3 regions of the Ferdinandcohnia jepli genome follow, and region 2 is predicted to be linked to each of the others. Evidence: predicted binding sites of a transcription regulator. Region 2 holds the regulator's gene; each other region holds the start of a gene.
What was found. The regulator Rex, encoded in region 2, represses fermentation and respiration genes when NADH is low (regulators of the CRP and FNR family bind a similar motif). The targets are predictions, from matches to a motif close to TTGTGAAATATTTCACAA.
Positions count from the first base shown of each region.

Region 1 (11,159 bases), on a different contig from region 2:
CTGCCATGTCTTGTTTCTGATTCATCTATTACATCATCATGTACTAAAGTAGCCATGTGTAAGGTTTCGAGAGCGGCTGCAACAGCAATTGATTTATCTTTTTCTTTTTCAGGTCCTATTTGAGCACATAAAAGGGAATAGGCGGGACGAAGTAACTTACCACCAGAGTAGACCATATCCTTTAAGGTTTTTTCTACATTTTTATCTCGTACTTTTATATGTGATTCTATTAATTTAAGCACCAAAGCTAAGTCTACTTTTAATTCGGGATATGGATTCCACATTTGATGTACGTGCATTTAAAAAACCTCTTTTCATCTTGTAGTTAATTGATATTCATGTAGATATCTATAGTAATGTAGTTTTTCAACATGTGTAAGAAGATAATTAGCTGCAATTCCAATTGCAATTCCAGATAAAATTCCGATAAATGTTAATACGGGTAAGTAAAGTAGTACAGTCCAGGTTTGGGCAATCCAGCTTGCAGTAACTAATTGGCCGACATTATGCAAAATAGCACCGGTTGTACTTACTCCAATCAGACTAATCCTTTTAGGTCCGAGTTGTTTAACAGCCCACATTCCTAAAAAACTTAAGAGGGCTCCGGACGCACTATACATAAAGCTTGAAATGGTTCCACCTAATAAGGTTGCCAGAATAATACGTGTTGCTATTACTTTGGTAACATCCTTGGGGGATAGGGTGTATAAGGCCATGATTGTGATAATATTAGCTAAACCTAATTTTGCACCTGGAGCAAAAGCAAATGGGAACGGAATTGCTCTTTCAAGTAAGCTGATTATTACAGCTTGAGCTGCTAATAAAGCAATGTAGACAAGCCGTTGATTTTTTGTCATACCTTCACTCCTTATGAGCTAATAATGATGTCGTCTGATTGCCCATCAACAGTTTGAATTTCGATTACTAACTTATGCGGTAAGCAAACGATAGTCTCACCTGGTTTCGAAATATAACCAGTTAAGACACAAACCTGATCCGAACAGGTGGCCCCTTTGATACGGATTTTGTTGTCTACAATCTCAATTGTATTAACTTCCGAATCCGATTCTTTAATATCGAATTGTTGAGTGCCTTTGTTATTAGTCAGGTTAATTTCTTTTACGATTTTGCTATCAACTGATATGACCGCAACAAGTGCTGTATTCTCGCTTATCCCTGCTTGTTGATATGCAAAAACAGTAAAGGGCAAAAAAGAAAGGAGGACAAGTGAAATGACTAGAATAATATCCCATCTTTTTATCATGCTGTAGTATGTCCTCATGTCTTTTCTCTCCTTTACTGTTCTATAAGTAGTAGGGAAGGGGGGCGAAAGGCGTTTCGCCTCTCGCATAACCATCCCGTATGATAGTAAGTTAGCTGACTTTTTTTGTTTTCTTATCTGATTTTGTTTTCAATGTTCCTGCATTGTAATCAGAGTAAATAGCACGTTCTTTTCCATACCACCAGTCGCCCGCTTTTCTTTGTAGGAATGGAACAACCCAGTAATCTAAACCAAATGTACGTCCTGATCCGTTTAATAATGCAATAGAAGCTGGTAGTGCCCAAAGCTTATCCCATCCTAGCATCGCAGAAAGTGTGAATACGACTAGGAAACCTGCACTTGCAACACTAGCTAACCATGTGAATAAACCACCTAAAATGGCAAGACCAATACCTAACTCAATAAAGACCATCATTTTTTGCATGAATACAGCCATTTCTGGAGTCGGTAACATAATTTCCATAACCCATTGGAAGATTCCTGGCATTTTACTAAAAATAGGTGTTGTCCATTCTGTTGCTCCACCCTCAACCGCAGCACTTGCACCGGTAGTGGTAGTTTGTAACCATTCAAAAGGCATTCTGACGGTAGAACCAACTAACCAAGAATCCTCACCTAAGCCTTTAAAAAGAATTTTGATGTTGGAGAAACTAGAAGTTGCTTCTTTCCAGGTTGATTCACCCCAAAGCTTTGTACAAGCTTCTACAATCCAGAACCCACCAACAAAGATACGTAATGGTAAACTCCAAAGGACGTTACCGAAACGGGTAGGGAAGTTTCTAAATATATTCCGCTTGTCTTTTGTTTGGAAAAACTCGTGTGCAACATAGTGGAACATATAATAGCCGCTTCGTAAACCAAAGAAATAATACAGATTAACCATATGCTTCATAAAGTTAGCGAACCAACCACTTAAATGAATTCCACTTAGGTTGGCTACACCATAACGAGCACCAATTGATACCATAATTCCATGATATTTTCCTTTAAACGGAACTTTTTCACCGCCGCTGATTTCAGCAATAATGCTTTTAGCTGCTGTTAATGCAGTCTGTTCAGCTGCTTCTACTATTTGTGGTTGAGGTTTACCAGGTTCTTCTTCAAAGTAAGCTAAATCCCCAACGACATATACGTTTTCAAAGCCATCAGCTTCCATATACTCATTAACATGTAATCTTCCTGCACGTCCTGATGACATGCCGTAATCTTTTGTATCGGAGTTTGCTCGTACACCTGCTGTCCAAATTAGTGTATGAGTTGGGATGCTTTCACCAGATTTTAAAATAACAGAGTCTGATCTAACTTCTACGATTGATGAGCTTTTTAAGATATTTACGCCTTTTTTCAATAAGTAAGCTTCTGCTTTGTCAGCATCGCGTCGCTCAAGCATATTAAGAATGGTTGGCGCAGCTTCGACAACATTTAATGTAATTTCTTTTTCGTCTAATTTGTTTAATTTTGCTAAACGTTGTTTCCATTCAATTAGTTCCCCGACCATTTCAATACCTGTAAATCCAGATCCGCAAACTGTGAATGTAAGCATTGCTCGTCGAGTTTCTTCATCATGAACAGTTGAGGCCTTACGAACAATTTTTTCAATATGCTCACGAAGTTTAACTGCATCTTCCCAAGACCATAGCGTAAATCCATTTTCTTTTACACCTGGTGTACCAAAATCGTTTGGTTCTCCACCCATACCTAAGATAAGGTAGTCAAAAGAGAAAGTTCCATGTTCAGTTGTTACGATCTTTTTCTTGTAATCTACATGTGTCACGTTATCAGTAACTAGGTTGACTTTTGTACGATTGAACAACCGTCTTAAATCAAATTGAATAGCTTCAGGTTCAACACGATGTGCTGCAACTTCATGTAATTCGGTCATCATTGTATGGTAAGAATGACGATCTATTAACGTAATTGATACCGATTCATCTTTCTTGTATATTTTTGCTAGTTTCTTTGCTGCATGAACTCCTGCATAACCAGCTCCGATAATGACAATATTCTTATTTGCCATTTGTTTTCACTCCTTAAAGTTATCAGTGTATAACACTATGTGAAATGTTGAACAATCGATTGTATTGTAGCGCTAATTTTTGTAAGTGTCTATTCAGTTCACGAAATGGTAACAAACTTTATTGGTAAAAATGGACAGAAATTGACAAGTTTTTGTACATTTTTACCTTAATTGTATGGTTAATTGCTATTGTAATATAGACAGTTTAATAAGATGGTGATACGATGTTCATGTATAATTGTGAAATATTTCACAAGATGAATTTACTCTATAATTTTAGCCCGGGAAATGTATTTTAACAGTAGGGGCTAAAGCTAGAAAGGAACTATCAAGATGAAAAAACTAGGATTGTTATTGGTATGTTTATCTGTTCTATTCACTGTAATAGGATGCGCACAAAAAGAAGGTAGTAGTACTTCTTTAATCACCAATAATCCATATAAAAGAACTGAATTTCTAATGGGAACTGTCGTAACTGTAAAAATCTATGATGAAGATAAAGAAGAAGTATTAGATCCGGTGTTTGAAAGAATTTTTGAATTAGCTGATCGTATCGGTGTAAATGAAGAAGAGTCTGAAATAATTGATATTAATAAAAATGCTGGGATCCAGCCTGTTCAAGTTTCGGCTGATATTTATAGGTTAATTGAAGCTGGGAAAGCTCATAGTAAACTAGCAAATGGAACGTTTGATATATCTGTAGGACCTTTAACTACATTATGGAATATTGGGTTTCCAGACGCACGGAAACCCGAACAAGAGGAAATTAATCAAGTATTACCATTAATAGATTACAATCAAATTTACTTAAATGTGGAAGAGCAAACTGTATATTTGGCAAATCAAGGGATGGAACTAGACCTAGGGGCAATTGCAAAAGGATTTATTACAGATGAGGTAAAAGATGTGCTGTTGGAACACGATGTACATTCAGCAATTATAGATTTAGGCGGTAATATTTATGTTCTTGGTAAAAATGCAAATGGAAGCGATTGGACAGTTGGTATTCAAGATCCTTTTTCTCCTAGAGGTGAGATTGTAGGGAAAATTAAAGAGTCGAATAAATCAATTGTAACTTCTGGCGTGTATGAAAGATTTTTAGAGGTGGATGGAGTAAAATATCATCACATATTAAATCCAATAGACGGCTATCCATATAATAACGATGTAGCAGGGGTTTCCATAATTACCGATAAATCCATTGATGGTGACGCACTTTCTACAACCTTGTTTTCAAAGGGAATTCAAGGTGGATTGGAATATATTGAAAATATTGAAGATGCCGAAGCCATTTTTGTAAGCCAGGATAAAAAAATATACTTCACATCTGGGTTAAAGGGTGAGTTTGAGCTTACAAATGACCAATTCGAGGTAGTAAACTAAAACGTATAAAGGGAGAGTGAAAGAGATGTCCTTTCGTTCTTTTTTAAAACTAGTTGAAATTCAAACAAAGATTGCTAGCTTGTTTCCATTTTTTATAGGTACATTGTTTGTTATATACCGATATGAAACCTTCCAATTAGGAAATACGATTATCTTTTTTAGCTCAATGTTACTATTTGATTTAACAACAACAGCAATTAATAACTATATGGATTATCGAAAAGCCAAGAGTACTGATTATCAAAAAGAGAAAAATATTATAGGACAACAAAATATTCCTGAGCGACTCGTTATTACTACGATCTTAGTACTTCTGGGTACTGCAACAGCTTTAGGTCTCTGGTTGGTAGTAAGGACGGACTTATTAGTATTACTTATTGGAATGGTATGCTTTGCTATTGGGATATTTTATACCTTTGGCCCAATTCCATTGTCTAGAATGCCGCTTGGAGAAGTGTTCTCAGGAGTAACAATGGGCTTTGGTATTGTCTTTTTAGTAGTCTATGTAAATGCCTTTGACCAAGGAATTGCTAACTTTGTATGGGATGGACGATTTGTAAGCCTTCAGGGAGATCTTTTATTATTACTAGAAATTGCTTGGGTTTCGATACCTTGCATCTTTACAATTGCGAACTTAATGTTAGCAAATAATATTTGTGATTTAGAGGATGATATAGCTAATCATCGTTATACCCTTCCATACTATTTAGGAAAACGATATTCAATTTGGCTATTTAATGCCATGTATATTGGTTCATTTTTATCAATTATATTTGCGGTACTCATTAATTTCTTACCGATGGTCATGCTGTTTTCTTTGTTAATAACAATCCCAGTTTATAAACATGTTGTTCTTTTTAATAAGAAACAAGTCAAATCAGAGACATTCTCAGTGGCTGTTAAAAACTTAATTTTAGTGAATGGCTCAATCGTTTCATTGCTATTACTTTCTGTAATTCTTTAATCATTCGTTAAATTGTTAGTTTCAACTACTAAAATAGCAAAAAAACACGCTACTGTCTTACTAGAGTGAAAGAGGTTATATGGGAGGAACCTAAGATGGGCACAACTGTGGTAGAAGTTAAAAATCTATCTTTTAAATATGATGAACGCCAAAAAACACCCATTCTATCAAATGTTTCATTTTCAATTAAAAAAGGGGAATGGGTTGCCTTAGTCGGGCACAATGGTTCTGGGAAATCTACCTTGGCCCATATATTAGTAGGTTTGTTGACACCTCAAGAAGGAAGCATTTTTATTAGTGGTGTGAAAATGGATCAAAATACATTACGAGAAATCAGGCTTCGAATCGGAATGGTGTTTCAAAATCCGGAGAATCAATTCATTGGTGCAACTGTATCAGATGATGTTGCATTTGGATTAGAAAATTTGAATGTACCTTATCGAGAAATGAAAAAAAGAGTGGATGAAGCACTTAATATGGTAGGAATGAGAGATTTTCGTAATCATGATCCATCACGTTTATCTGGTGGACAAAAGCAACGTGTAGCAATCGCGGGAATACTTGCACTGCATCCTGCTGTTTTAGTATTAGATGAAGCGTTTGTTATGCTGGATCCTAAAAGTAGACGTGAACTTATCTCAACAATCCAACAATTAAAGGAAAAAGAGAAACTTACTGTTATTTCAATCACTCACGATATGAATGAAGCAGCGGAAGCAGATCGTGTTCTAATGCTAAAAGAAGGAAAAATTGAAACAAGTGGAACTCCTGCAGAGATCTTCCAAACTAGACCAGAACTAGAACCACCCTTTGCTGAAAGTGTAAGGCGTAATTTAATGATGAAGAAACGAAATGTTCCAGAGACATATATGACGGAAGAAAATTTGGTGAATTGGTTATGCAAATAAATTTTGAAAATGTGACAGCAGATTATCAATTGGGACCAATTCGGAGTCCGCTAGTTCTCCAATCTGTAGATTTACTAATAAAATCCGGACTAATTACTGCTGTAGTAGGTCACACAGGTGCAGGCAAATCAAGTTTATTAAAAACAATGAATGGGTTGATTTTACCGGTGAAAGGTCGTGTTAAAATCGGCGAAGCGATCATTGAGGCTGGTAAAACTAATTCATCCCTAAAAGATGTTCGAAAAAAGGTTGGTATGGTTTTTCAATTTCCAGAATCTCAGTTGTTTGCTGAAACAGTTGAAAAGGATATTTGTTTTGGTCCAATGAACTTCGGAGTTCCAGTTGAGGAAGCAAAAGAGATTGCCAGATCCGTAATTGAACAAGTAGGATTAGGTCACGAAGTATTGTCGAAATCTCCGTTTTCTTTGTCTGGTGGTCAAAAACGACGAGTGGCAATTGCAGGTATACTAGCCATGGAGCCAGATGTACTAATTTTAGATGAACCAGGTGCTGGACTTGACCCTAAAGGAAAGAGAGATATTCTTTCTCTTATATCAGCTTGGAATCGGGAGAGAAGTCTAACTACTGTGATCGTCACGCATGATATGGATGATGTTGCTATGTATGCTCACGAGGTAGTTCTAATGGAAAGAGGTAGAGTCGTATTACATGAAGAAAAGAGAAGGTTTTTTTCGAATCATAAGAGATTAGAACAACTTCATATAGATGCACCTGAAGCAAGACGGTTCCAGTTAAAAATTGAGCAGGAAACTGGTATTAAATTTCCTGGAGTCTGTTTAACGGTTGAGGAACTTGTTGATTGCCTGATAGAGGTGGGACTAGTATGAATAAGTTGATTTTAGGAAGATACTTTCCAGGGGATTCGTGGTTGCATCAGCTTGACCCCAGAGCAAAGCTAGTAGCAGTCATATATTTTATCGGTATCTTATTCTTGGCAAACAACTGGCAGACCTATACATTACTCTGGATTTTTACGATTGTGATTATGAGGTTGTCAGGTGTTTCAATTTCAACGTATATAAAAGGTGTTAGACCATTGATTTGGTTAATTCTTTTTACGGTTTGTATGAAAACATTATTTACAGCAGGCGGTACAATTTACGTTGATTATGGTCCTTTTACAATTTCAAGCTTTGGGATTGTACATGGCATTTATACATTTTGTAGATTTGTAATGATCATTTTTGTATCAACTGTTTTAACTCTTACAACGAAACCAATTGATCTAACGGATGGAATAAATTCATTATTACGTCCATTAAGACGATTTAAGGTTCCGGTTGATGAGATTTCAATCATGCTATCCATCTCATTGCGGTTCATCCCGACACTTTTAGATGAAACGCAAAAGGTTATGGATGCTCAACGTGCAAGAGGAACTGAGTTTGGAGAAGGATCGCTGTTCAAACAAATGAAAACCCTTGTTCCAATCCTTTTACCGCTCTTTGTAAGTTCAATGAATCGAGCAGAAGAACTTGCAAACTTAATGGAGGTAAGAGGTTATCAATCTGGATCTACTCGGTCCACATTTAGACAGTTAAATTGGCATTATCGAGATACGGTTAGTTTGGGACTAATGTTGCTTCTAACGGTAGGATTGGCTTTATTGCGGGAAAAGGGTCTTTATCATTGAGAGAATCTAGTCCACACGAAAATATCGTGTGGACTTTTGCTAATTATATTAGTTTAAAAAATGTGTCTTTATTGATGTAGGATAGACTTTGGTTCTACGCGCCATTTAGAGTACGTAGAGCCTCGATGAATGTCAAATAGAAGTGTTCTATGAGCCGTTCAGAGTTCGGTGGGGTATATGAATGTCAGATAGAGACTTTCTAAGAACCATTCATTGAGCAAGTTGAGGAATGAAAGTCAGATAGAAAGGACCTAATAGCTATGGAAAAGAGATTAATAGACTGTAAAATAAATTGTTTACTATACAGAAAATTGGTATGATTTAGAAAAAGGGTAACTCAAAATGAAAACGTTTTACTCATACATAAGGGGGATTTTTATATGCGTGAAGTTGTGATTGTTGAAGCGGTACGGACGCCGGTTGGAAAACGAAAAGGTACGTTAAGTTCAGTACGTCCAGATGAATTAGCGGCTATGGTACTTAAAGAGGTTGTCAATCGTGCAGGTATACAAGCTGGTTTGGTGGAGGATGTTATATTAGGTTGCGTTTCTCAAGTGGAGGAGCAGTCTGTTAATATTGCCAGAACTGCTACTTTAATGGCCGGTTTTCCAATACACGTACCTGCAACGACAATAGATCGTCAATGTGGTTCTGGTCAACAAGCAGTACATTTTGCTACTCAAGCAATCATGAGCGGTGATATGGATATAGTGATTGCTGGAGGAGTAGAAAGCATGACAAGAGTTCCATTGGGTTCTGCTCGTCAGCAAACTACCTGGAGTGAGAGTTTGACTGATCGCTATGAAATGATACATCAGGGTTTATCAGCAGAGCGCATAGCTGAAAAATGGGGATATAGTAGACAGAAGCTTGATGAGTTTTCTCTTGAGAGCCACAGTCGTGCTATCCGAGCCCAAGAAGCTGGATATTTTAAATGTGAGATTATGCCGATAGAAGTGACACTTCCTAATGGAACAAAGACTATTGTTACAGAAGATGAAGGTCCACGAAGGGATACCACACTTGAAAAATTAGGTTCACTGAAAACTGTTTTCAAAGAAGACGGAGTCATTCATGCAGGAAACGCTAGTCAAATGAGTGATGGAGCTGCTGCTATTTTATTAATGTCAAAGGAAAAAGCTTTAGAACTTGGTTTTAAGCCGAGATTCCGAATTCTTGCACGTGCAGTTGTTGGTTCTGATCCAACACTTATGTTAACAGGACCTATTGAAGCAACGCGCAAGGTCTTACAAAAGGCTGGCTTAACGATTGAAGATATGGATACTTACGAAGTTAATGAAGCTTTTGCTCCTGTACCATTGTGTTGGTTGGATGAGATTCAAGCTGATTCTAACAAATTAAACCCTAACGGTGGAGCAATTGCGTTGGGACATCCTCTGGGAGCAACCGGTGCACGAATCATGATTTCAATGATGCATGAACTTGAAAGAACTGGAGGACGTTATGGTCTTCAAGCCATTTGTGAAGGCGGCGGGATGGCAAATGCAACGATTATTGAACGAATTGAAGAATAGTATAAGGGGGCAATCTTGCTCCTTTTGTTTTTTAAAAGATAAATAGTTTAGGAGGGGTATTGTGCAAGTAAAAGGTAGCGTTGCAATTGTAACTGGAGGAAGTTCTGGTCTCGGCGAAGCAACCGTAACAAGGATTATTGAAAATGGAGGGTATGCTACGATTCTTGACTTAGCGGAGGAGAAAGGGGCTGAGTTAGTTGATAGACTTGGTTCAGATCGAGTTCTCTTTTTAAAAACTGATGTTACTAATGAAGAACAGGTAAAACTTGCGGTAACTAAAACTATAGATAAGTTTGGTGGGATACATATTGCTGTAAACTGTGCGGGGATAGCGATTGCTGAAAAGGTAATCGGAAAAGAGGCTTTGCATGATTTAGAACGTTTTTCCAAGGTAATTCAAGTTAATCTAATTGGAACTTTTAACGTCATTCGTATAGCTGCTGAAGGAATGATGAAAAACAATCCGAATGATGAAGGCGAACGAGGAGTAATCATTAATACGGCCTCTGTTGCAGCATTTGAGGGACAAATTGGTCAAGCGGCATATAGTGCTTCAAAAGGTGGTGTAGTCGGTATGACGCTTCCAATTGCACGCGAGTTTTCTAGACATGGGATTCGTGTAATGACAATTGCACCGGGCCTTATTGACACACCGTTATTTAGTTCGCTACCAGAACAAGCTCGTAATGCATTAGGAGCAATGGTGCCATTTCCATCACGTCTAGGCTATCCATCAGAATATGCTAGGTTAGCAGAGAGTATTATTACCAATCCATTGTTAAACGGAGAAACCATTCGTCTTGATGGAGCTATCCGTATGCAGCCTAAATAAATATACTTAGCTAGTTTTGATAATTGGGAGGTGTAAAATGAAAAAATCCATTTTGAGTTTGATAGTTGTAGTAATGGTTGTCTCTTTCCTTCCAATGCAAGCTGCGGCGTTATCATATGATGAAAATAAGTACTACTGGGATTGTGAAGAAGATTGGGTAGAAGTAGATGACATAAATAAGTGTCTGAAAGAGAGGGTGATACCTCTTAATTATTACCCGTATATCGGTGGAGTTATTGTTCTTGTCTTAGGAATTATAGGAAGACAACTATATATCAGAAGAAGAGAAAAGTAATGAATTAGACATTATGGTTATATGAAATCGGAATGGACTGAAATGTCAGCTAGTGAGGTCTTAACGAGAAGTGGAAAGTCAAATTAAGAGTACTGTGAGGAGATATGTGATGAAAAAAATTATTTTGATAATGCTTTCAATAATCATACTCGCTAGCGTCACTATTATTACTTTTAATTACTTCAGTACGAAGGGACAGTTTTTGAAGGTTAGCCATACTGCAGCGGGAATAGAGCATTTTGATGAAGGTCGAGTTTTTTATTTGAGTTACGATTTAATGTGGGAGGGC
Region 1 is NZ_JBFOKR010000031.1:16,167-27,325, reverse strand. Features, by position in the region: gene AB3M96_RS22650 (polyprenyl synthetase family protein) at 1-299, opposite strand, end outside; gene AB3M96_RS22645 (Gx transporter family protein) at 315-857, opposite strand; gene AB3M96_RS22640 (NusG domain II-containing protein) at 869-1,282, opposite strand; gene AB3M96_RS22635 (FAD-dependent oxidoreductase) at 1,374-3,299, opposite strand; gene AB3M96_RS22630 (FAD:protein FMN transferase) at 3,633-4,682, shown strand; gene menA (1,4-dihydroxy-2-naphthoate polyprenyltransferase) at 4,708-5,646, shown strand; gene AB3M96_RS22620 (energy-coupling factor transporter ATPase) at 5,742-6,554, shown strand; gene AB3M96_RS22615 (energy-coupling factor transporter ATPase) at 6,545-7,402, shown strand; gene AB3M96_RS22610 (energy-coupling factor transporter transmembrane component T family protein) at 7,399-8,208, shown strand; gene AB3M96_RS22605 (thiolase family protein) at 8,589-9,743, shown strand; gene AB3M96_RS22600 (3-hydroxyacyl-CoA dehydrogenase) at 9,805-10,575, shown strand; gene AB3M96_RS22595 (hypothetical protein) at 10,613-10,870, shown strand; gene AB3M96_RS22590 (hypothetical protein) at 10,980-11,159, shown strand, end outside.
Region 1: the regulator Rex is predicted to act here: its motif matches at 3,538-3,555, upstream of AB3M96_RS22630 (FAD:protein FMN transferase).

Region 2 (10,596 bases):
GTGAATAACTTGGCAATTCAAGATGAATTTGCTTTTATTGATCGAATAAAGCCAGTGCGAACGTTCCAAACAGGTCTATTAACTGGAATTGGAGATGATGCAGCTCTTTTTCGTCCAGTACAAGATATGGAGCAAGTTATCTGTATGGATACAATGGTAGAGGGTGTTCATTTTACTACTGATACAATGTCACCTTCCCAAGTAGGGTATAAAGCGTTGGCCGTAAATATAAGTGACATTGCTGCAATGGGCGGCATTCCAACTTTTTATTTAGTATCTATTGCCATTCCAAAAAAGTGGAGTGAAGCTGATCTGTTATCTATTTACGATGGTATGGCAATGCTGGCAAATAAGTATAAAATGGACTTAATTGGTGGTGATACTGTTTCAATTGCGGATACATTAACAGTAACAGTGACTGTTCTTGGAGTAGTAGAGAAGGACAAACACCTTTTAAGAAGTAATGCTAAGCCGGGGGACATTGTATTTGTAACTGGCACTCTCGGTGATTCTGCTGCAGGGTTAGAGCTACTTTTACATAAAGGAAAAGAGTTTTCATTTTCTGAGCACGAAAAAAATCTTGTATCGAAGCATCAATATCCAGAGCCGCAGGTTGAGATTGGTAGAACTTTGTCTAAACTAGAAAGAGTGTCATTAAATGATATAAGTGATGGTTTAGCTAGTGAGGCTAACGAAATAGCTAAATCTAGTCAAGTTGTTATTACGATTAACGAAGAACTGATACCATATAGCGAGTCTATTAAAGAAGTGGCGAAAAGCAAGTCTCTTGAATATGCCTTATATGGTGGAGAAGATTTTCAGTTGGTAGGTACCATGTCACCTACTGACTGGCAACATGTGAAAAAGGTATCTGATCAATCAGGGCTGCCTATTAAAAAGATTGGTACTGTATCAAGTGGTGAACCAATCGTTTATCTATATAGAGATGGAACTTATTATACAATTGATAGAAAAGGATATAACCATTTTACAAAATAGGGTGAGGTAATGGAAAATTATGAACTAGTTACAAACAGTCCAGATGAAACTTTGAATTTTTCGCTTAGGTTAGCTGAAAAATTACAGCCTGGTGATGTTATCACGCTTGAAGGGGATCTAGGTGCAGGTAAGACAACTTTTACAAAGGGGCTTGCAAAAGGTCTTGGTATTACAAGGACAGTGAATAGTCCAACATTTACAATTATTAAAGAGTATCAAGGTCGCTTACCCCTTTATCATATGGATGTTTATCGACTTGAAAATAGTGATGAGGACTTAGGATTTGATGAATATTTTGAAGGGGATGGAGTCACTGTTGTTGAATGGGCCCATCTTATTGAAGAGCAACTTCCCAATGAACGACTTATCATATCAATTGAGCATCAAGGTGATACTTCACGGAAAATTTCTGTTACACCTTTTGGGGCTCGATATCAAGAACTTTGTAAGGAGATTTTTATCTAATGAAAGTATTATCAATAGATACATCAAATTATGTTTTAGGGATTGCGCTGCTTGAAGGGGAAAAGGTTGTAGGCGAATTTATAACCAATCTTCCTAAAAATCATTCGGTTCGCGTCATGCCAGCAATTCAACAGCTGTTACAAGAATGTGGTATACGGGCAAATGAACTTGAAAAGATTGTTGTAGCTAAAGGTCCAGGGTCTTATACAGGTGTTAGAATTGGGGTAACAATTGCTAAAACGCTAGCTTGGTCATTGAATATTCCATTAGTAGGTGTCTCTAGCTTAGAAGTCGTGGCCGCCAATGGTAGGTATTTTGACGGTGTTATATCCCCGATTTTTGATGCAAGAAGAGGACAAGTGTATACAGGACTCTATCGATACCATGGCCAAGATTTGTATTGTGAAAAATCAGATCAAATTATTCTTTTAACAGATTGGCTAACTGAATTAAAAAGTGAAGAAACAAAGGTTTTATTTATCGGAAACGATTTACCTATACATGAAGAAAAAATAAAAACAGGATTAGCTGAACTTGCATATGTTGCACCATATACAGATTGGAATCCTAGACCAAGTGAACTCGCTTTACTTGGAAGGAATAGAGAGCCTGAGGATGTTCATACATTTGTACCAAACTATATTCGTATGGCAGAAGCGGAGGCTAATTGGCTCGGAAAAAGGCAGGGGTAACATGGAGGATCTAATGACAGAACAAGTATTGTTTCGTTTTATGACGTTGGATGATATTGATGAGGTTCTAAAAGTAGAAGAATCTTCTTTTACTGTACCGTGGAAGAGAGAAGCTTTTTATAACGAACTTGTTCATAATCAATTTGCAAAGTATATTGTTATGACCGACAATAATCGGGTTATAGGATATTGCGGAATGTGGCTTATCTTAGATGAGGCTCATATTACGAATATCGCTGTTTTGCCTGATTATAGGGGGAAGAAGCTCGGGGAAGCTTTATTAATGCAGGTAAAAATTTTAGCAATGCAACATCGTGCTGTTACAATGACCTTAGAGGTCCGTGTCTCAAACCATGTTGCTCAATCGCTTTATCGTAAGTTAGGTTTTAAGCCTGGTGGGATTCGAAAAAATTATTATACAGATAATCTAGAAGATGCATTAGTAATGTGGGTGAATTTAAATGAGTAAAGACCAGATAATTATGGGAATCGAAACGAGCTGTGACGAAACAGCTGTATCAATCATAAAGAACGGAAGGGAAATACTTTCAAATGTTGTAGCATCTCAAATTGAGAGCCACAAACGGTTTGGAGGAGTAGTACCGGAGATCGCTTCTAGACATCATGTGGAGGAAATTACGATTGTTCTTGATGAAGCGATGAAGCAGGCGAATGTATCTTTTCAAGATATTGATGGCATTGCCGTTACAGAAGGACCTGGATTAGTAGGGGCACTGCTTGTAGGAGTGAATGCGGCTAAGGCTGTAGCATTTGCTCATAATATTCCGCTTCTTGGTGTTCATCATATTGCAGGTCATATTTATGCTAATCGCTTAATTGAAGAACTAGAGTTTCCCTTATTAGCTCTTGTTGTTTCTGGAGGGCATACGGAGCTTGTCTATATGGAGGAACATGGTTCTTTTAAAGTGATTGGGGAAACAAGAGATGATGCTGCAGGTGAGGCATACGATAAGGTAGCTAGAACTTTACATCTACCATATCCGGGTGGCCCTCATATTGACAGGTTAGCTCATGAAGGATCACCTACAATCGATTTACCAAGGGCATGGCTAGAGGAAAACTCGTACGATTTTAGCTTTAGTGGATTAAAATCAGCTGTTATCAATACCCTTCATAATGCTGAACAAAGAGGGGAGTCTATTGATCCCAAAGATCTGGCAGCAAGTTTTCAAGCTAGTGTAATTGATGTACTAGTAACGAAGACTATGAAAGCTGCAAAAGAATATAAAGTGAAACAGGTTTTACTTGCAGGTGGCGTTGCAGCGAATAAGGGACTACGCCATGCTTTGGAAAAAGAGTTTTCATCGGTGGATGATATGAAATTAATTATTCCTCCACTTTCTCTATGTACGGACAATGCTGCCATGATAGCAGCTGTTGGGAGTGTACTATATGAGAAAGGGAAACGTTCCTCATATGCTCTGAATGCTAATCCGGGTTTAGATATAGAAAGGTAGTCTGACGACTAGTAAAAAGGTCCTTTTAACAGGACCTTTTTTGTTGATAAATTATCCACAATTCTTCAACAGTTGTGGAAAAGTATAAAAAAACATATTTATTCTAAGATTCGACATGTGGACATTTTTTGTGGATAAAATCCGCACTAATTGTGGATAATGTGGACAACTCCGTGTATAACTATTTGAATTGTGGAAAACTTTTTAATATAGAGGTCGAATTTTGACTTATCTTGTAATAAAAAAACCCCCAACTCTTTTTTGTTAGAGTTGGGGATAACTTTAGAATGCAAACGGTGGTATTTGGACGAAACCAAAGACTATGCCTTAAGACTTATATAGTGACCTTAACTGCTAACCTCATGAAGTGTTTCCCATTCTTCCATTAATGCTTCAAGTCTAGCAGAACACTTCTCATTTTCTTCATTAATTCTTTGAACTTCTTCATGATTTTGATAAACCTCAGGATCACATAGCAGTTCCTCATTTGCTTCAATCGTTTCTTCGAGGGTAGAAATTTCGAGTTCGATTTCTTCAATTCTGCGTTTGCGTTGGCGTTCTTGTTTCTTTACTTCTTTTTCTTGTTCGTAGGAAGTCTTTTCTTGAACAACCACTTTATTAATAGACTTGTTATCTTGGCTTTCCAGCTTAGCTAGTTCGTCCATTTCTTCCTTTTTCTCTAGATAATAGTCATAGTCACCGAGATATTCTGTAAGACCCTCTGTGGATAACTCAAATACTTTTGTAGCTATTCGGTTAATAAAGTATCGGTCATGGGATACAAATAAGATAGTTCCAGGGTAATCCACTAAGGCGTTTTCTAAGACTTCCTTACTATCGAGGTCCAAGTGGTTTGTTGGCTCGTCTAGAATAAGAAAGTTTGATTTTTCTAACATGAGCTTCGCTAAAGCAAGTCGAGCCTTTTCTCCGCCACTTAGAGTTGAAACAGTTTTAAGTACATCGTCTCCTGAAAAAAGAAAATTACCTAGTACAGTTCGTATTTCTTTTTCCGGTTTAAGTGGGAATTCATCCCACAGCTCATTTAAAACTCGTTTATTAGAAGTTAAGTTTGCTTGCTGTTGGTCATAGTAACCGACAGTTACATGAGAGCCAAAACGGAAACTACCGTCTACATGGTCTAGTTTATCAATAATTGCTTTTAATAAAGTGGATTTCCCTATTCCGTTCGGCCCAACTAAAGCAATGCTGTCTTCCCTATAGATAGAGAAGTTGACATTTTTTATAATGGGCTTGTCCTTTTCATAGGAAACGGAAACGTCATTAGCTGTTAATACATCATTCCCACTTTGCTTTTCAATCTCGAAGTGAAAGGAAGCTGATTTTTCATCTCCTAATGGTCTATCCATTAGCTCCATTCGATTAAGTTGTTTTCTTCTACTTTGAGCACGTTTTGTAGTAGAAGCTCTAACAAGGTTTTTTGCGATAAATTCCTTTAATTTCTCTACTTCATCTTGCTGCTTCTCATATTTCTTCATTTCAAGCTCATAGTTTTCTGCTTTAAGCTTTAAATAATTACTGTAATTCCCTACAAACTTGGTACTTGTCATTCTTGAGATTTCATAAACCTGCGTTACAACTTTATCAAGAAAATAACGGTCGTGTGAGACTATGAGTAGAGCACCCGGGTATCCTTGCAGGTACTGTTCAAGCCATGTAAGTGTACTGATGTCTAGATGGTTTGTAGGTTCATCTAGAATGAGTAAATCTGGTTTTGAAAGTAAAAGCTTACACAACGCTAATCTAGTCTTTTGACCACCGCTTAAGGTAGAAATAGAAGTTGAATAATCAAACTCAGAAAAATTAAAGCCATGTAAGATGGAGCGAATATCTGCCTCGTACTGATACCCACCTTGCTCTTTAAAATCAACTTGTAATTGATCATATTCCTCAAGTAATTTTTGATATCTAGCCTGGTTTTCAAAGACTGAAGGGTCCCCCATTTTAACTTCCAGATTTCGCAGTTCTTCTTCAAGCTTGCGAAGTGGAGCAAAAACGGTTAACATCTCTTCCCAGATGGTAAGGCTAGATTCTAGCCCAGTGTCTTGAGCAAGGTAATCAATGGTAACAGTTTTAGGCTTAATAATTTCGCCACTATCATAGGACATCTGTCCAGCAATAATTTTTAATAATGTTGACTTCCCAGCGCCGTTTCTTCCAACAAGCGCAATTCTATCTTTGGATTGTACTTCTAGTTTTATATTGGATAAAATAAGATCAGCAGCAAAATATTTTTTGAGCTGATTTACCTGTAGTAATATCATGCTTTTTCACCTCTTGTTTCCTATAAATAGTTTATCTGTATTATCTTAATAGAGCAACATGCAATGACATTCTTCACAGATGTTCGTAAGACAGATGTGGTAAAATAGTGTATAGTTTTATTGGAGGTTTTTTAAGATGTCTTCATTTACTCATTTTAATGAGCAAGGTCGCGCCAAAATGGTTGATATTAGTGAAAAATCAGATACTGTTAGAACAGCGATTGCAAAAACGAGTGTAACAGTTAACAAAACAATTTACGAGCAAATAGTAGATAATAAAATTAGCAAGGGAGATGTCCTTGCTGTTTCACAGGTGGCAGGTATAATGGCTGCCAAAAAAACGTCTGAACTCATTCCGATGTGTCATCCTCTTTCATTAAAAGGTGTTGATATATCATTTGGTTGGTCAGTGGGAACTGATCAGTATAAACTTGAAATTACGGTTTCTGTTAAAACAAAAGGGAGTACTGGTGTTGAAATGGAAGCTCTTACAGCTGCCTCAGTTTGTGCGTTAACTGTGTATGATATGTGTAAGGCGGTTGATAAAGGCATGATTATCGGACCAACCTATTTAGCAGAAAAGACAGGTGGAAAGAACGGAGATTTTAAAAGGGAATCATTAAATAGTTAAATTAGCGGGGGATGTCAGGTGAATCTTGATCAATCAAAAATACCACAAGCTACAGCCAAAAGATTACCACTCTATTATCGGTTTTTAAAAAATCTTCATGCCTCAGGTAAGCAAAGAGTATCATCGTCTGAATTAAGCGATGCGGTAAAGGTAGATTCAGCTACCATTCGACGGGATTTTTCATATTTCGGTGCTCTGGGAAAAAAGGGTTACGGGTATAATGTAAACTATTTATTATCATTTTTCAGTAAAACCCTTGACCAAGATGAATTAACAAAGGTTACCCTAATTGGAGTAGGTAATTTAGGAACTGCCTTTTTACACTATAATTTTTCAAAAAACAATAACACAAAAATTGAGCTTGCGTTCGATGTGGATTATAATAAGGTTGGCTCCAGTATTGGAGGCGTAAAAGTCCATCATTTAGATGATCTTGAAGAAATGCTTCCTGATGATGTGACAGTAGCAATTTTAACCGTGCCGGTCGGTGCAGCCCAACCAATTACTGATCGCTTAGTAAATAAAGGGATAAAGGGTATCTTAAACTTTACACCTGCTAGAATTAATGTACCGGATGATATTAGGGTTCATCACATTGACCTGGCGGTAGAGTTACAAGCGCTTGTTTATTTCTTAAAGCATTATTCAGGTGAATAATTAAATAGAGAAAAATACTTTTGAGGAGGTGACTCACAATGGGGAGCTTAGGATTCGGTAGTATTATTTTGATTGTTTTTGCGGCTTTGCTAATCTTTGGACCAAAAAAATTACCTCAGTTAGGAAGAGCAGCGGGTAATACATTGCGTGAATTTAAAAACGCAACAAAAGGTTTAGCAGATGACGATGATGACGACGATAAAAAGACACAAGATGTGAAGTAATGATAGGATGAGTCACATGAGCGAAAAAGAAATGTCTGTCTATGATCATATAGGAGAACTACGAAAACGACTTATCTATGTAGTCGTTTTCTTCTTCATTGTTGCGCTAGGAAGCTTTTTTCTAGCCGAGCCTTTAATTATTTATTTGCAAAATGCAGAAGAAGCTAAAGAGCTAACAATGAATGCTTTCCGTATGACTGATCCAATTAAGATATATATGCAATTTGCGTTTATTATTGCATTGATTATATCTTCACCTTTCGTACTCTATCAGCTATGGGCGTTTATTAGCCCTGGATTATATGAGAAGGAAAGAAGAGTAACCTTAAGTTATATTCCTATTTCAGTAGGTTTGTTTTTACTTGGGGTCTCATTTTCATACTTTATTCTCTTCCCGTTTGTTGTAAATTTCATGGGAAGATTAGCAAGTCGACTTGAAATCAATCAAGTCATTGGTATTAATGAGTATTTTCAATTTCTACTACAACTTACACTACCATTTGGATTTTTGTTTCAATTACCAGTAGTAATCATGTTTTTAACTAGACTTGGAATTGTTACACCAATGTTTCTTGCACAAGTCCGTAAATATGCTTATTTTATTTTACTAGTAATCGGAGGCTTAATTACTCCTCCAGAAATAATATCGCATTTAATGGTGACGGTACCGCTTTTTGGACTTTATGAAATTAGTATTATTGTTTCTAAGAGTGCTTATCGAAAAGTGTTGAAAGCCGAAATGCAGGCTGCGAATAATATCGAATAAAAAATAACCTCCTAATTGGAGGCTATTTTTTTGTCATTTTTTTAATTTTACTGTGTAAAGCAAACATCCGAATGGCTATTCCGAAATCAAATGTAGCAACTAGCGCTAATAAAATGGTGGAAAAGTTCCATACGGTCTCAGTTGCACTTCCTATTGCAATATAAGTAAAAAGTACACCCATTAATAAATAGATGATACCCATCGCAAAGGGTGAAGTTCGTCGCATAAATTAAAATCCTCCAATAAACGTCTGTTGTATCTTCTCAGCTTCCTTCATAATCCTTTCTATATCATCTGCAAAAATTGTTTGAACAACTACTACAAAGGTATTCATCGCAACATGTGCAAAGATCGGAACGATGATACGTTTTGTTTTTACATAAAGGAATGCAAAAGTGAAGCCCATTGCTGTATAGATTAGAATATGTGTAAAATCCATGTGTACCACTGCAAATATTAACGAGCTTATTAATGCAGAGATAAAAAAGTTGAATTTCTTATACAATGATCCAAAGATAATTTGTCGAAAGATAATTTCTTCTAAAATTGGACCAATAACGGAAACAACGATTATTAGTAATGGTAAGGTTTTAACAAGAGCCATGATTTGCTGGGTATTCTCTGAACCAGCTTCAATTCCTAGCAGGTGAATCTCAATATTGGCTGCAATAACTTGAGAGGTCATTGCCATAAAAATACCTGCAATTGCCCATCCAAAAGCTTCACCTTTTGTTGAACGATAAAGATTTTCGTGGCGATCCCTTATATCTTGTCGTAAGAAAAATAAAACGATTGGTAGTGCTGCGACAAAGCTAATAACTGTCCAATATGAAACAATTGTATTTTGCCCAGATTCAGGATCTAATCCATCACCAATACCAAGAAGAAGTAAAAGAGGGATACCAATTATACCTGAAAATTGCATGATTATATAAGTTAGAATGACATACCAATATCGTGCTTTCAATGTAAGTCTCCTTTAAAAAAAATAGATTTTTTTCGGTAAAAAACTAACAACAGGACCAAGTATTACACGCTATGTATTGTACCATATATTCATAATTATCTATTAGTATTATGCAAAACCAAATTTTCATAGAGGCATTTAAATAAATTTAAAATACTGGTTTATTTTTCCTGACATTTACATAGGATAGATAGGTAGGACAGTTTGATTTAGAGATTGAAAACAATGGTTTTCCTTCATTATTGGAGACACAAAATATGTTTTTCTAAAATTTTTGCATTCAAATACTTGCAAAAAAAATAGAGATTATTTAATATAATAATTGTGTTAGCACTCAAGTGGTTTGAGTGCTAATAAAAGGACAAAACTATCTAATAAAATTTATTTGAGGAGGTTGTTTTACTTGTTAAAGCCATTAGGTGATCGCGTTGTTATTGAACTAGTTGAATCAGAGGAAAAGACTGCAAGTGGAATTGTTTTACCGGATTCTGCAAAGGAAAAACCTCAAGAAGGTAAAGTAGTTGCTGTTGGTACAGGTCGTGTACTAGATAGCGGTGAAAAAGTAGCTTTAGAGGTTGCTGTCGGTGATCGCATTATCTTCTCAAAATATGCTGGTACTGAAGTGAAATACGAAGGTACTGAATACTTAGTTTTACGTGAAAGCGACATTCTAGCTATTGTAGGTTAATAGCAGGACTATATCATACTATTTTAATTAAATCTTTGAGGAGGTCTTTATAAATGGCTAAAGAAATTAAATTTAGTGAAGAAGCTCGCCGTTCGATGCTTCGCGGTGTTGATGCACTAGCAAATGCAGTAAAAGTAACTTTAGGACCAAAAGGACGAAACGTGGTTCTTGAGAAAAAGTTCGGTTCACCTCTTATCACAAATGACGGTGTAACAATTGCAAAAGAAATCGAATTAGAAGATGCATTTGAAAACATGGGTGCCAAGTTAGTTGCTGAAGTAGCTAGCAAAACTAATGATGTAGCCGGTGACGGTACTACTACTGCAACTGTACTTGCTCAAGCTATGATTCGTGAAGGCTTGAAAAACGTTACAGCTGGTGCAAATCCAATGGTTATCCGTAAAGGTATTGAAAAAGCTGTAGGGGTAGCTGTAGAAGAGTTAAAGACAATTTCTAAACCTATCGAAGGTAAAGAATCTATTGCACAGGTTGCTGCAATCTCTGCTGATGATAAAGAAGTTGGTCAGTTAATTGCTGAAGCTATGGAACGTGTTGGAAACGACGGTGTTATCACTATCGAAGAATCAAAAGGATTCTCTACTGAACTAGAAGTAGTAGAAGGTATGCAATTCGACCGCGGATATGCATCTCCATACATGGTAACTGATTCTGATAAAATGGAAGCAGTTCTAGACAACCCATATGTTTTAATCACTGACAAAAAGATTTCTAGCATTCAAGAAATCC
Region 2 is NZ_JBFOKR010000027.1:39,379-49,974, reverse strand. Features, by position in the region: gene thiL (thiamine-phosphate kinase) at 1-999, shown strand; gene tsaE (tRNA (adenosine(37)-N6)-threonylcarbamoyltransferase complex ATPase subunit type 1 TsaE) at 1,009-1,464, shown strand; gene tsaB (tRNA (adenosine(37)-N6)-threonylcarbamoyltransferase complex dimerization subunit type 1 TsaB) at 1,464-2,156, shown strand; gene rimI (ribosomal protein S18-alanine N-acetyltransferase) at 2,170-2,625, shown strand; gene tsaD (tRNA (adenosine(37)-N6)-threonylcarbamoyltransferase complex transferase subunit TsaD) at 2,618-3,634, shown strand; gene AB3M96_RS21855 (ABC transporter ATP-binding protein) at 3,982-5,916, opposite strand; gene moaC (cyclic pyranopterin monophosphate synthase MoaC) at 6,053-6,547, shown strand; gene AB3M96_RS21845 (redox-sensing transcriptional repressor Rex) at 6,566-7,204, shown strand; gene AB3M96_RS21840 (twin-arginine translocase TatA/TatE family subunit) at 7,243-7,428, shown strand; gene tatC (twin-arginine translocase subunit TatC) at 7,445-8,194, shown strand; gene AB3M96_RS21830 (YdiK family protein) at 8,217-8,420, opposite strand; gene AB3M96_RS21825 (CPBP family intramembrane glutamic endopeptidase) at 8,424-9,161, opposite strand; gene groES (co-chaperone GroES) at 9,565-9,849, shown strand; gene groL (chaperonin GroEL) at 9,903-10,596, shown strand, end outside.

Region 3 (11,159 bases), on a different contig from region 2:
GCTCTAAAGAAAGAAAAAGGCGTTCAGCACAGCTCTCCTGTTTCAACCTATAAGGTCTCAATTGAGGAGAGTGTTCCATTTATCGGTGGTGATGATATAAGGGGGCATTTTGATAAAAAAGATCACCGTTTAACCGGAAAAGGAGTTAAGGTTGGGGTTATTGATACAGGTGTAGATTATACGCATCCTGACTTGCGCCGTAATTTTGGAGGTGGCTATGACCTTGTAGATGGGGATTCAGACCCGATGGAAACGAAAGGGGTCGTTGGACGATCTACAATGCATGGTACACATGTTGCCGGTATTATTGCGGCAAATGGTAAAGTGAGGGGTGTTGCTCCTGAAGCGGAAATTATCGGATACCGGGCGTTAGGTCCGGGGGGAATGGGTACGTCAGAGCAAGTCATTGCTGCGATTGACAAAGCCATTGAGGATAAAGTAGATGTGATTAACCTTTCGCTTGGAAATACGATAAACGGTCCCGATTGGCCAACTAGTCTTGCATTGGATAAGGCGACAGAGAAGGGAATTGTTTCAGTCACTTCCAGTGGAAATTCAGGCCCAAATGTGTGGACGGTGGGATCACCTGGTACTTCTTCAAAAGCAATATCTGTTGGCGCATCGACACCACCTTTAAAGATTCCGTATCTAACTGCTGGTCTTGAAGATAAAAAGATTCAACTTCAAACACTCCAAGGTTCAAAGCCGTGGAAGCTTACTAAGCAGTACCACTTAGTTGAAGCGGGCCTTGGCACCGAAAAGACCTTTCCAAACGCCAAAAACAAAATTGCACTCATGGAGCGCGGAGAGATTACTTTTACCGATAAGGCTATTAAGGCGTTTAAGGCGGGAGCGGTAGCTGTTTTAATTTACAACAACACCGAGGGCAACTTCGAAGGTACAATGGAAACTCAGCTTCCAATACCTGTAGCTTCAATTTCTAAAGAAGACGGCGAATGGATAAAGAAATTACTAAAAAAGAAGAAACCACTTTTAAAAACATCATATCAACAACAAGCGGATTCATTAGCACAATTTAGTTCAAGAGGTCCTGTTACACATACATGGGAAATTAAGCCTGACGTTGTCGCACCAGGTGTTGCGATTGAAAGTACGATTCCAAAAGGGTATATGGAGATGCAAGGGACAAGTATGGCTGCTCCACATGTTGCAGGAGCCAGTGCCTTATTAAAGCAAGCACATCCAGAGTGGACACCGGAACAAATCAAAGCTGCACTAATGAATACAGCCCGTTTATTAGAAAAAGAAGACGGGAGTTTATATAAACCTTATGAACAAGGTGCAGGGAGAATACAACTGCATGAAGCCATCCATGCAACCACGCTTGTGTACCCAAGTTCCTTCACGATGGGAATGTATCATCATGAAAATCAGAGAATAGAGAAAAAAATCAGTATCACCATTGATAATCAATCTAAAGAGACAAAGCATTATTCCTTTGAAATCCCTAAAAAGATAAATGGCCTGCAATGGGAATTTCCAACCTCATTTCTAATCGAACCAAATAAGAAAAAGAAAATTACGTTTAAGGTAGAAATAACGCCTGGTGTTATCGGTGCGGGATTACATTATGGATATTTATACATTACCGAAGGAGAAAATAGAATTCACATCCCATATATGTATGTAATAGAAGAGCCAGATTACCCGAGAATCATGGGATTCCAGTTTGGTAAAGGCGATAAAAAAGACACTTTCCGGTATGAAATGTATTTACCTGGAGGTGCGGATGAATATGGGATTGCATTATATGATCCGGATACATTACGCTTCGTTGAATTTCTTGACTGGGAACGAAATGTTTCGAGGGGATTGGTAGAAAAGGAAGTAAATCGAAAAGAACGAAATCTCAACGGAATTTATAAAGCGGTGATATTTGTGAAAAAGGCAGGTAAAGAGGATATACTTGAAACGGAAATCATCTTTGATGACACGATGATAGGAAGCCACTAGAGATAGTGGTTTTTCTTTTTGTTACTAGTACAGGCTTTAGTTAATAAAAATAAAATTTTACAAATGTGAAAGTTTTGTGAACATCTAAAAACCTATGATAAATACTACGTTGATAGTACTTATTGAAAACACTGACATTTTGGTAAAATAAAACCATATGAAATATAGGGAAAATCAATTCTGAGAGTGTGAACTTTTTCACTGCAAACAATTGACATTAAAATGTGCCTATTGTATGCTTACAAAGGATATAAATGAGAAGGTTTTCATATAAGAAATTACTTGTAATATTAAGTATTTTCTGATTGTTTAACTTCATTCAGCACATTAATCTCTCACATCTATATTTGATGAGGTAAAATTAACGATATCCGATATCAATATAGGTTGAATTTTAGCTGAATTCAGTTAAAGCCACCGGCGGATGCCACGGATTTTCAAATGATATTTATCGAGCAAGCTCGATAAAATCCGGGCGCAAATACGCCAAGGCGTATTTGATAACCTATTTTTCACGCTGAAGTGAGGAATGCGGATGCGTAAAAACGATAAATATCCTATACGAGCCTATGCGCTCATGTCTGGTATTCTATCTCAACTCGTTGGATCAATTCTAGTAGGCATTTTCCTCGGTAGATGGATTGATCGGACACTAGACACCGAACCGCTGTTTTTAATTATCGGCCTTCTATTAGGACTAGCTACAGGAGTGTATGCAACACTACGCCTAGTCAACCACTATTTCTCGGGAGATTAACTTGATATGCATGATTTATCCGAAGCGTTTACGAGGTATCGTAAATATATATTCTTTTTGCTGGCGATTTACGCATTAGGCAGGGGATTTACGGCATACCAATCTATCTTCTTAGGTTTGTTCCTCGGAACAGTAGGAAGCCTCTACATACTATTTTCCTTGGTTCGAAAAAACAAGCAATTTAGTCAGGCTGTAGATGAGGGACGCAAGGTTCGTTCACTCGGGTCAGTATCTAGAATGGCAGTTGCAGGTCTAGCGGTGTTAATCGTAATGGAATATCCAGAGCAGTTTCACCTTGGCAGTACAATTATGGGATTAATGACGTGTTATTTCGTCATTATGATAGATTTCTTTTTTCAACAATTTCGTAAATAGACTTAAGCAAAAGCGCAATGACCATTTCATGTCAGCGCCGAGCTGAACAAATGGGAAGAGAGGTGAATACTGTTGGGTCACGAAGCTCCTACTAGAGAATTTTTAGGACTTTATTTTAACCTATCAAACATGTTAATGATCACAATTGCAAGTGTAATTGTATTCATTATCGCTGTACTGGGAACTCGTACTCTAGCGATGAAGCCAACTGGCGTTCAAAACTTTATGGAATGGGTTATGGATTTCGTAAAGGGAATCGTAGGTAGTACGATGGACTGGAAAACAGGAGGACGCTTCTTAACATTAGGGATTACATTATTAATGTATATCTTTGTTTCAAACATGTTAGGATTACCGTTCGCAGTTATAGTTGGCCACGAATTATGGTGGAAATCTCCAACTGCAGATCCAACCCTTACATTAACACTAGCTGTTATGGTTGTTGGATTGTCACATTATTATGGAATTAAGATGAAAGGCGCAAAGGAATACGGTAAAGATTTCTTTAAGCCAATGTCATTTATGTTCCCATTAAAGATTATTGAAGAGTTTGCTAACACTCTTACTCTCGGTCTCCGTCTATTTGGTAACATCTATGCAGGTGAAATTTTGCTAGGTTTAATAGCTGGAATGGCAGTGAGTGGTTATGGTGATAGTATCCTAAGTGGTATCCTTGGTTCAATCGGTGCATTTATTCCGATGCTAGCATGGCAAGGATTTAGTATCTTTGTTGGTGCCATCCAAGCGTATATTTTCGTTATGTTAACAATGGTTTATATGTCTCATAAAGTGAGCCATGACCATTAAAATAAACACCTTGTCCAGAAAGACACTTTTTGGACACAAAAATAATTACTAAATAATTTTTTATACAATTAAAGGAGGACTTTTTCAATGGGTTTATTAGCAGCAGCAATTGCAATTGGTTTAGCAGCACTAGGTGCTGGTATTGGTAACGGTCTTATCGTATCACGTACAGTTGAGGGCATGGCTCGTCAACCAGAAGCAAAAGGTATGCTTCAAACTACTATGTTCATCGGGGTTGCGTTAGTTGAGGCGATTCCTATCATCGCAGTAGTTATCGCGTTCATGGTATTCGGCGCTAACTCATAAGATAGAATTTCTCTGGCAGAGTCATCATTCTTTGAACCTAGTTTCTAGAAGATTGGTAAATCTGTAGTAACAAAATGGCGAAGATCATTCCAAGAGAACCTTCGCCATTCCTTTGTAGTTATTAAACAATACGTGTTTTTTATAGAGTAGAGGTAAGTGATTTGCAGAGAAATCTACTAATTGCGTTACCTCGAATAGAAGCTGAATTTAGGGACTTCCATCAATGATTGGAACTCTGAAAGGAGTGAATATGGGTGTTGATAGATCTTTTAGTTTTAGGTGCTGCAGCAGGACATGATGAGCCGCTTGTAAACCTTGGAGACATTATTTTCCAATTACTAGTATTTATCGTCCTTCTTGCATTACTTCGTAAATTTGCATTCGGTCCATTAATGGGTATCATGAAGCAACGTGAAGAACACATTGCAAATGAAATCGGTGCGGCTGAAAAAAACCATCAAGAAGCGAAAAAACTTGCAGAAGAGCAACGCGAATTCTTAAAGAAGTCACGTTCAGAAGCTGCTGAGTTAATCGAAAATGCACGTAAATTAGGTGAAGAGCAGAAAGAAGGCATTATCCAAGCTGCTCGTGAAGAAGCAAACCGTCTTAAGGAAGCTGCAAAACTTGAGATTGTTCAAGAAAAAGAACAAGCAGTTACAGCTTTACGCGAACAAGTTGCTTCACTATCAGTGTTAGTTGCTTCTAAAGTGATTGAAAAGGAACTTAGCCTTGCAGATCAAGAGAAGTTAATTAACGAATATATTCAAGAGGTAGGAGAAGGGCGATGAGCAAAGGAATCGTAGCAAAACGATATGCAGTAGCTCTTTTTCAAGTAGCAAAAGAACAAAATGCACTTGATCAGTTCGAGGAAGAAATTCGCACTGTTAAACAAGTGTTTTCAAATAATGAAGACTTTCAAAATGTCTTGAAAAATCCTAAACTCACAGTTGAAAGTAAAAAATCAATTGTAACAGAAGCCTTTGCTGGTTTTTCTCAGATGACGCTAAATACTTTGTATATCTTAATTGATCGTCATCGTGAAGACATCATTGCTGATGTTGCTGATGAGTTTGTTGCATTAGTAAACGATGAGAAAGGCATTGCGGAAGCGACTGTTTACTCAGTTCGTCCATTAACAAAAGATGAAGAAACAGGTCTTTCAACAGTGTTTGCTAGCAAAATTGGTAAACGTTCATTACGTATTCAAAACGTAGTAGATTCTAGTCTAATTGGTGGCGTTAAGCTGCGAATTGGAAATCGTATATATGATGGAAGCGTAAAAGGTAAGTTAGAACGCTTAGAGCGTGAACTTATCCGCTAAAAGATAGGGGTGAAATTCATGAGCATCAAAGCTGAAGAAATTAGTGCGCTGATAAAAAAGCAAATTGAAAACTATCAGTCTGAAGTTAAAGTGAGCGAGGTAGGTACGGTTATCAGTGTTGGTGACGGTATCGCACGTGCTCATGGCCTCGACAATGTCATGGCTGGAGAACTTGTTGAATTTTCAAATGGTGTCATGGGTATGGCACAAAACCTTGAAGAAAACAACGTTGGTATTATCATCCTTGGTCCTTTCACTGATATCCGTGAAGGTGACGAAGTACGTCGTACAGGACGTATCATGGAGGTTCCAGTTGGTGAAGCATTGATCGGCCGTGTTGTAAACTCTCTAGGACAACCAGTTGATGGTCTTGGTCCAATCGAAACTACAAAAACTCGTCCAATCGAAAGTCCAGCACCTGGTATCATGGACCGTAAATCTGTTCATGAACCACTACAAACTGGTATCAAAGCGATTGACGCTTTAATTCCAATTGGTCGTGGTCAACGTGAATTAATCATCGGTGACCGTCAAACAGGTAAAACGTCTGTTGCAATCGATACAATCCTTAACCAAAAGAACGAAAATATGGTTTGTATCTATGTTGCGATCGGACAAAAAGAATCAACAGTACGTGGTGTTGTTGAAACTTTACGTAAAAACGGTGCATTAGATTACACAATCGTTGTGACTGCTTCTGCATCACAACCTGCTCCATTATTATTCCTGGCTCCTTATGCTGGTGTAACAATGGGTGAAGAATTCATGTACAATGGCAAGCACGTTTTAGTAGTGTATGATGACTTAACAAAACAAGCATCTGCATACCGTGAACTTTCACTATTACTACGTCGTCCTCCAGGTCGTGAAGCTTATCCAGGGGATGTATTCTACCTACACAGCCGTTTACTTGAGCGTGCAGCTAAGCTTTCTGACGCAAAAGGCGGAGGTTCATTAACAGCTTTACCGTTCATTGAAACGCAAGCTGGTGACGTATCTGCATATATTCCAACAAACGTAATTTCGATTACTGACGGACAAATCTTCTTACAATCAGACTTGTTCTTCTCAGGTGTACGTCCTGCCGTTAACGCAGGTTTATCTGTATCACGTGTTGGTGGATCTGCACAAATCGGTGCGATGAAAAAGGTATCAGGAACGCTGCGTCTTGACCTAGCTTCTTACCGTGAGTTAGAAGCATTCGCACAGTTCGGTTCAGATCTAGATAAAGCTACTCAAGCTAAACTTAACCGTGGTGCTCGTACAGTTGAAGTACTAAAACAAGGTCTAAACAAGCCATTAGCAGTAGAAAAGCAAGTTGCAATTCTATATGCATTAACTCGTGGTTTCTTAGATGATATCCCAGTAGAAGATATCTCTCGCTTCGAGCAAGAGTACTATGTATGGTTAGATCATAACCGTAAAGAAATCTTTGATCATATCAAATCTACTGGAAAACTTCCAGAAGACGAAGCATTCGCTTCTGCGATCAATGACTTCAAAAAGACATTTGCAGTTTCTGAGTAAAACGAAATGCTGAAGCGACCGTTTAACGACGTACGGACTGAGGCCCACACGATGTGGGTCACACAGACGTTGCCACAGGACGTGGCGAACTTAGTCTGTGTTCATCCGCAGAGATAAAGGAAACACGATGAACGAAGTGAGTCGATGTTGACTTTCAAGGCTAGGTGAGCGCACGTCCTGTGCGCTAGCCTTACTAGCACATCCTGTGCGTCGTCGTACGGAGGGTGAGGGAAGTCTCGCTAGTCGTTGGGAGCTGAAGCTGGACACAATTAATATAAATGAAGCGACGTGCTTAAGCTCGTCGCTTATCTGAAAAAATACGCCAAGGCGCATTTGATCAAAAAAGGTGGTGAGAACCTTTGGCATCCTTACGTGATATTAAAACGAGAATTACGTCAACAAAAAAGACGAGTCAAATTACAAAAGCGATGGAGATGGTATCAGCCTCTAAATTTAGTCGTGCTGAATCGAATGCGAAATCGTTTGTTCCTTATATGGAAAAAATACAAGAGGTCGTTGCAAATATTGCAGCTGGTAGCACTGATGCGAATCATCCAATGCTAATAAGTAGACCTGTTAAAAAGACTGCTTATATCGTTATTACGTCAGACCGTGGTTTAGCAGGTGCCTATAACAGTAACGTACTTCGTGGTGCTTATCAAATGATGCAGAAGCGTCATAAAAGCGCAGATGAGTATACAGTTATTGCGCTTGGACGTGTAGCACGAGACTTTTTCGTAAAACGTGGAATTTCTGTTTCTCTAGAAATCGTTGGTTTATCAGATCAACCATCTTTTGCCGAGATTAAAGAAATTGCAAATAACGCAGTAAATATGTTCCAGGACGAGACATATGATGAGCTTTACATGTGGTATAACCACTTTGTAAGTGCAATTCAACATGATGTAACCGAGAAAAAATTATTACCATTAACAGATATCTCTGCTAATGATAAGAGAACTTCCTATGAATTTGAACCTTCACAAGAGGAAATTCTTGAAGTTCTGCTACCTCAGTATGCTGAAAGTCTCATCTATGGTGCACTCCTAGATGGTAAAGCAAGTGAACACGCTGCTCGTATGACAGCAATGAAAAATGCTACTGATAATGCGAAGGAATTAATTAATTCCCTTAGCCTTCAATATAACCGTGCTCGTCAAGCTGCAATTACGCAAGAGATTACGGAAATTGTTGGTGGAGCAGCAGCACTTGAATAGTATTAAAAATTAATTGAAAACATTTTATAAATTGGTGTTCAAAATGTGTGGAGAATCGAGCTGACGAATTGATTCGACGGAACTTTTTTCGGTCTTTTTGAACTACTGCTAAACGCAAGTTAGGAGGGAAAGCGATGACTAAAGGACGCGTTACCCAAGTATTGGGTCCTGTTGTAGACGTACAGTTTGACAGCGGGCATCTTCCTGAGATATATAACGCTCTTACAATTAAACATGCTGCGCGTGATGAAAATGAAGTTGATATCAACTTAACATTAGAAGTGGCTCTTCACCTTGGTGATGATACTGTACGTACAGTTGCGATGTCATCTACTGACGGTATTGTACGTGGATTAGAGGTAACTGATACTGGTAAACCAATTTCGGTACCAGTTGGTGACGTAACTCTAGGACGTGTATTTAACGTATTAGGTGAAAATATCGACCTTGATGCACCAGTTCCTGCTGATGCTCGTCGTGATTCAATTCATAGAGAAGCACCTAGCTTCGAACAACTTTCAACTGAGGTTGAAATTCTTGAAACTGGTATTAAAGTAGTAGACCTTCTTGCTCCATATATCAAAGGTGGAAAAATCGGTCTATTCGGTGGTGCGGGTGTAGGTAAAACAGTTCTTATCCAAGAACTTATCAACAACATCGCACAAGAACATGGTGGTATTTCCGTATTCGCGGGTGTAGGTGAACGTACTCGTGAAGGAAATGACTTATACTACGAAATGAAAGATTCAGGAGTTATTAGCAAAACAGCGATGGTATTCGGACAAATGAACGAACCACCAGGTGCTCGTATGCGTGTAGCTTTAACTGGTCTTACAATGGCTGAGTATTTCCGTGATGAGCAAGGACAGGACGTGTTATTCTTTATTGATAACATTTTCCGATTCACACAAGCAGGTTCTGAAGTATCAGCCCTACTCGGTCGTATGCCATCTGCCGTTGGTTACCAACCAACACTAGCAACAGAGATGGGTCGTTTACAAGAACGTATCACATCTACTAACATTGGTTCTGTTACATCTATCCAAGCTATTTACGTTCCTGCCGATGACTATACTGACCCGGCTCCGGCAACTACATTCGCTCACTTAGATGCAACAACTAACCTTGAGCGTAAACTTTCTGAGATGGGTATCTACCCAGCGGTGGATCCATTAGCATCTACTTCACGTGCTCTATCTCCAGAAGTTGTTGGTGAAGAACACTATAATGTTGCTCGTCAAGTACAATCAACATTACAAAAATACAGAGAGCTACAAGATATCATTGCTATTCTTGGTATGGATGAGCTTTCTGACGAAGATAAGTTAGTCGTGCTTCGCGCACGTCGTATCCAAAACTTCCTATCTCAAAACTTCCACGTTGCGGAACAGTTTACTGGTCAACCAGGTTCATACGTACCAGTAAAAGAAACTGTACGTGGCTTCAAAGAAATCCTAGAAGGAAAATACGACTATCTTCCTGAAGATGCGTTCCGTCTAGTTGGTCGAATTGAAGAAGCAGTTGAAGCTGGAAAGCGCATGGGTGTTGAAGCATAATTAACGGGACCTAGGAGGGTTTAAAATGAAGACAGTAAAAGTTAATGTCGTTACTCCTGATGGCCCAGTTTATGAAGCTGATGTGGAAATGGTAAGTGCAAAGGCTCAAAGTGGTGAGCTTGGTATTATGCCTGGACACATTCCAATGGTTGCTCCCCTTCAAGTAGGAGCAGTCAGACTTAAAAATGGAAGCAACACTGAACTTGTGGCTGTAAGTGGAGGCTTTCTTGAGGTTCGTCCTGATCAAGTAACAATCCTTGCTCAAGCTGCCGAAACAGCTGAAAGCATTGATGTTCAACGTGCGAGTGAAGCAAGACGTCGTGCTGAAGAACGCTTGCAGGCGAAACTAGACAATGTCGATTTTAAACGAGCAGAGCTCGCTTTAAAACGCGCCATCAATCGATTAAACGTAACACAGAATAAATACTAACATTTATGTAAAAACCCCAGAGGCATCAATAGTCTCTGGGGTTTTTGTGTTTGTTTAGGAAATATAAAATGTAAAAGCTGGTTACAAAGCATAGTGGTAATCGGGCAACTTCGTGGCTAATCGGGTACCTGCCCGGTATGATGAAGCTGGACAGGTACCAGCAAATCTTCTAATGCTTTATCCAGATTTTCTGCAGGTCAACAAATCCGAATGATGTGAATTTGACATCCTTGATTAAAGGGTGAAAGCTTCTTTTCTTGATAGGGTGATAGAGATATAAATAAAGATTTTCTCTTTTAATATAGCTCTCCACTTTATCAATCAGACGGTCTCTTATATTCTTATCGTCTTCATTCTTAATTTCCTCGAAAATACTGTTTATATACTCCAACTGGCCATCGCTAAAAAATCGATTAAAGATAAGAGATTTATTTAAAAATGCACCTATAAAAGAAAGATGATAGTCAGTAGAAGCAACATCCCCCATAAATAGTAAATCGGCTTCTTCTATTCGTTTGCCATATAACTCACTTAGTTGATATGTTTTTATTTCAAATTGTAATCCGAACTCCTCAGCTTCTCTCTTTAGCCATTCAGCTTCTTCAATATAGCTAGGATAACCCACTGTAAAAATAGTTAGAACTTCTCCTTGATAATGGGCTTTGTTTAAAAGATATGGTACAAGTTTTCTATCCTTGTGCTGGGGAGAGGCTTTCCAATAAAAATAACTGGAAGACTCTTTAAGGTTTGTTCTACCGACATCGACTGCCATTCGATTAACATCAAAAAGGTGAAAGATTGCTTCCCGAATAAAAGGATTATGTACGATCGTTTCTTTTTTAAAATTAAATGCTAAAAAACGAAAACCTACTTCAAATGATTCTTTATT
Region 3 is NZ_JBFOKR010000008.1:23,249-34,407, reverse strand. Features, by position in the region: gene AB3M96_RS09760 (S8 family serine peptidase) at 1-1,974, shown strand, start outside; gene AB3M96_RS09755 (AtpZ/AtpI family protein) at 2,510-2,731, shown strand; gene AB3M96_RS09750 (ATP synthase subunit I) at 2,738-3,106, shown strand; gene atpB (F0F1 ATP synthase subunit A) at 3,179-3,913, shown strand; gene atpE (F0F1 ATP synthase subunit C) at 4,001-4,219, shown strand; gene atpF (F0F1 ATP synthase subunit B) at 4,474-5,007, shown strand; gene AB3M96_RS09730 (F0F1 ATP synthase subunit delta) at 5,004-5,540, shown strand; gene atpA (F0F1 ATP synthase subunit alpha) at 5,559-7,067, shown strand; gene AB3M96_RS09720 (F0F1 ATP synthase subunit gamma) at 7,427-8,284, shown strand; gene atpD (F0F1 ATP synthase subunit beta) at 8,419-9,840, shown strand; gene AB3M96_RS09710 (F0F1 ATP synthase subunit epsilon) at 9,866-10,270, shown strand; gene AB3M96_RS09705 (ABC transporter substrate-binding protein) at 10,440-11,159, opposite strand, start outside.
Region 3: the regulator Rex is predicted to act here: its motif matches at 2,229-2,246, upstream of AB3M96_RS09755 (AtpZ/AtpI family protein).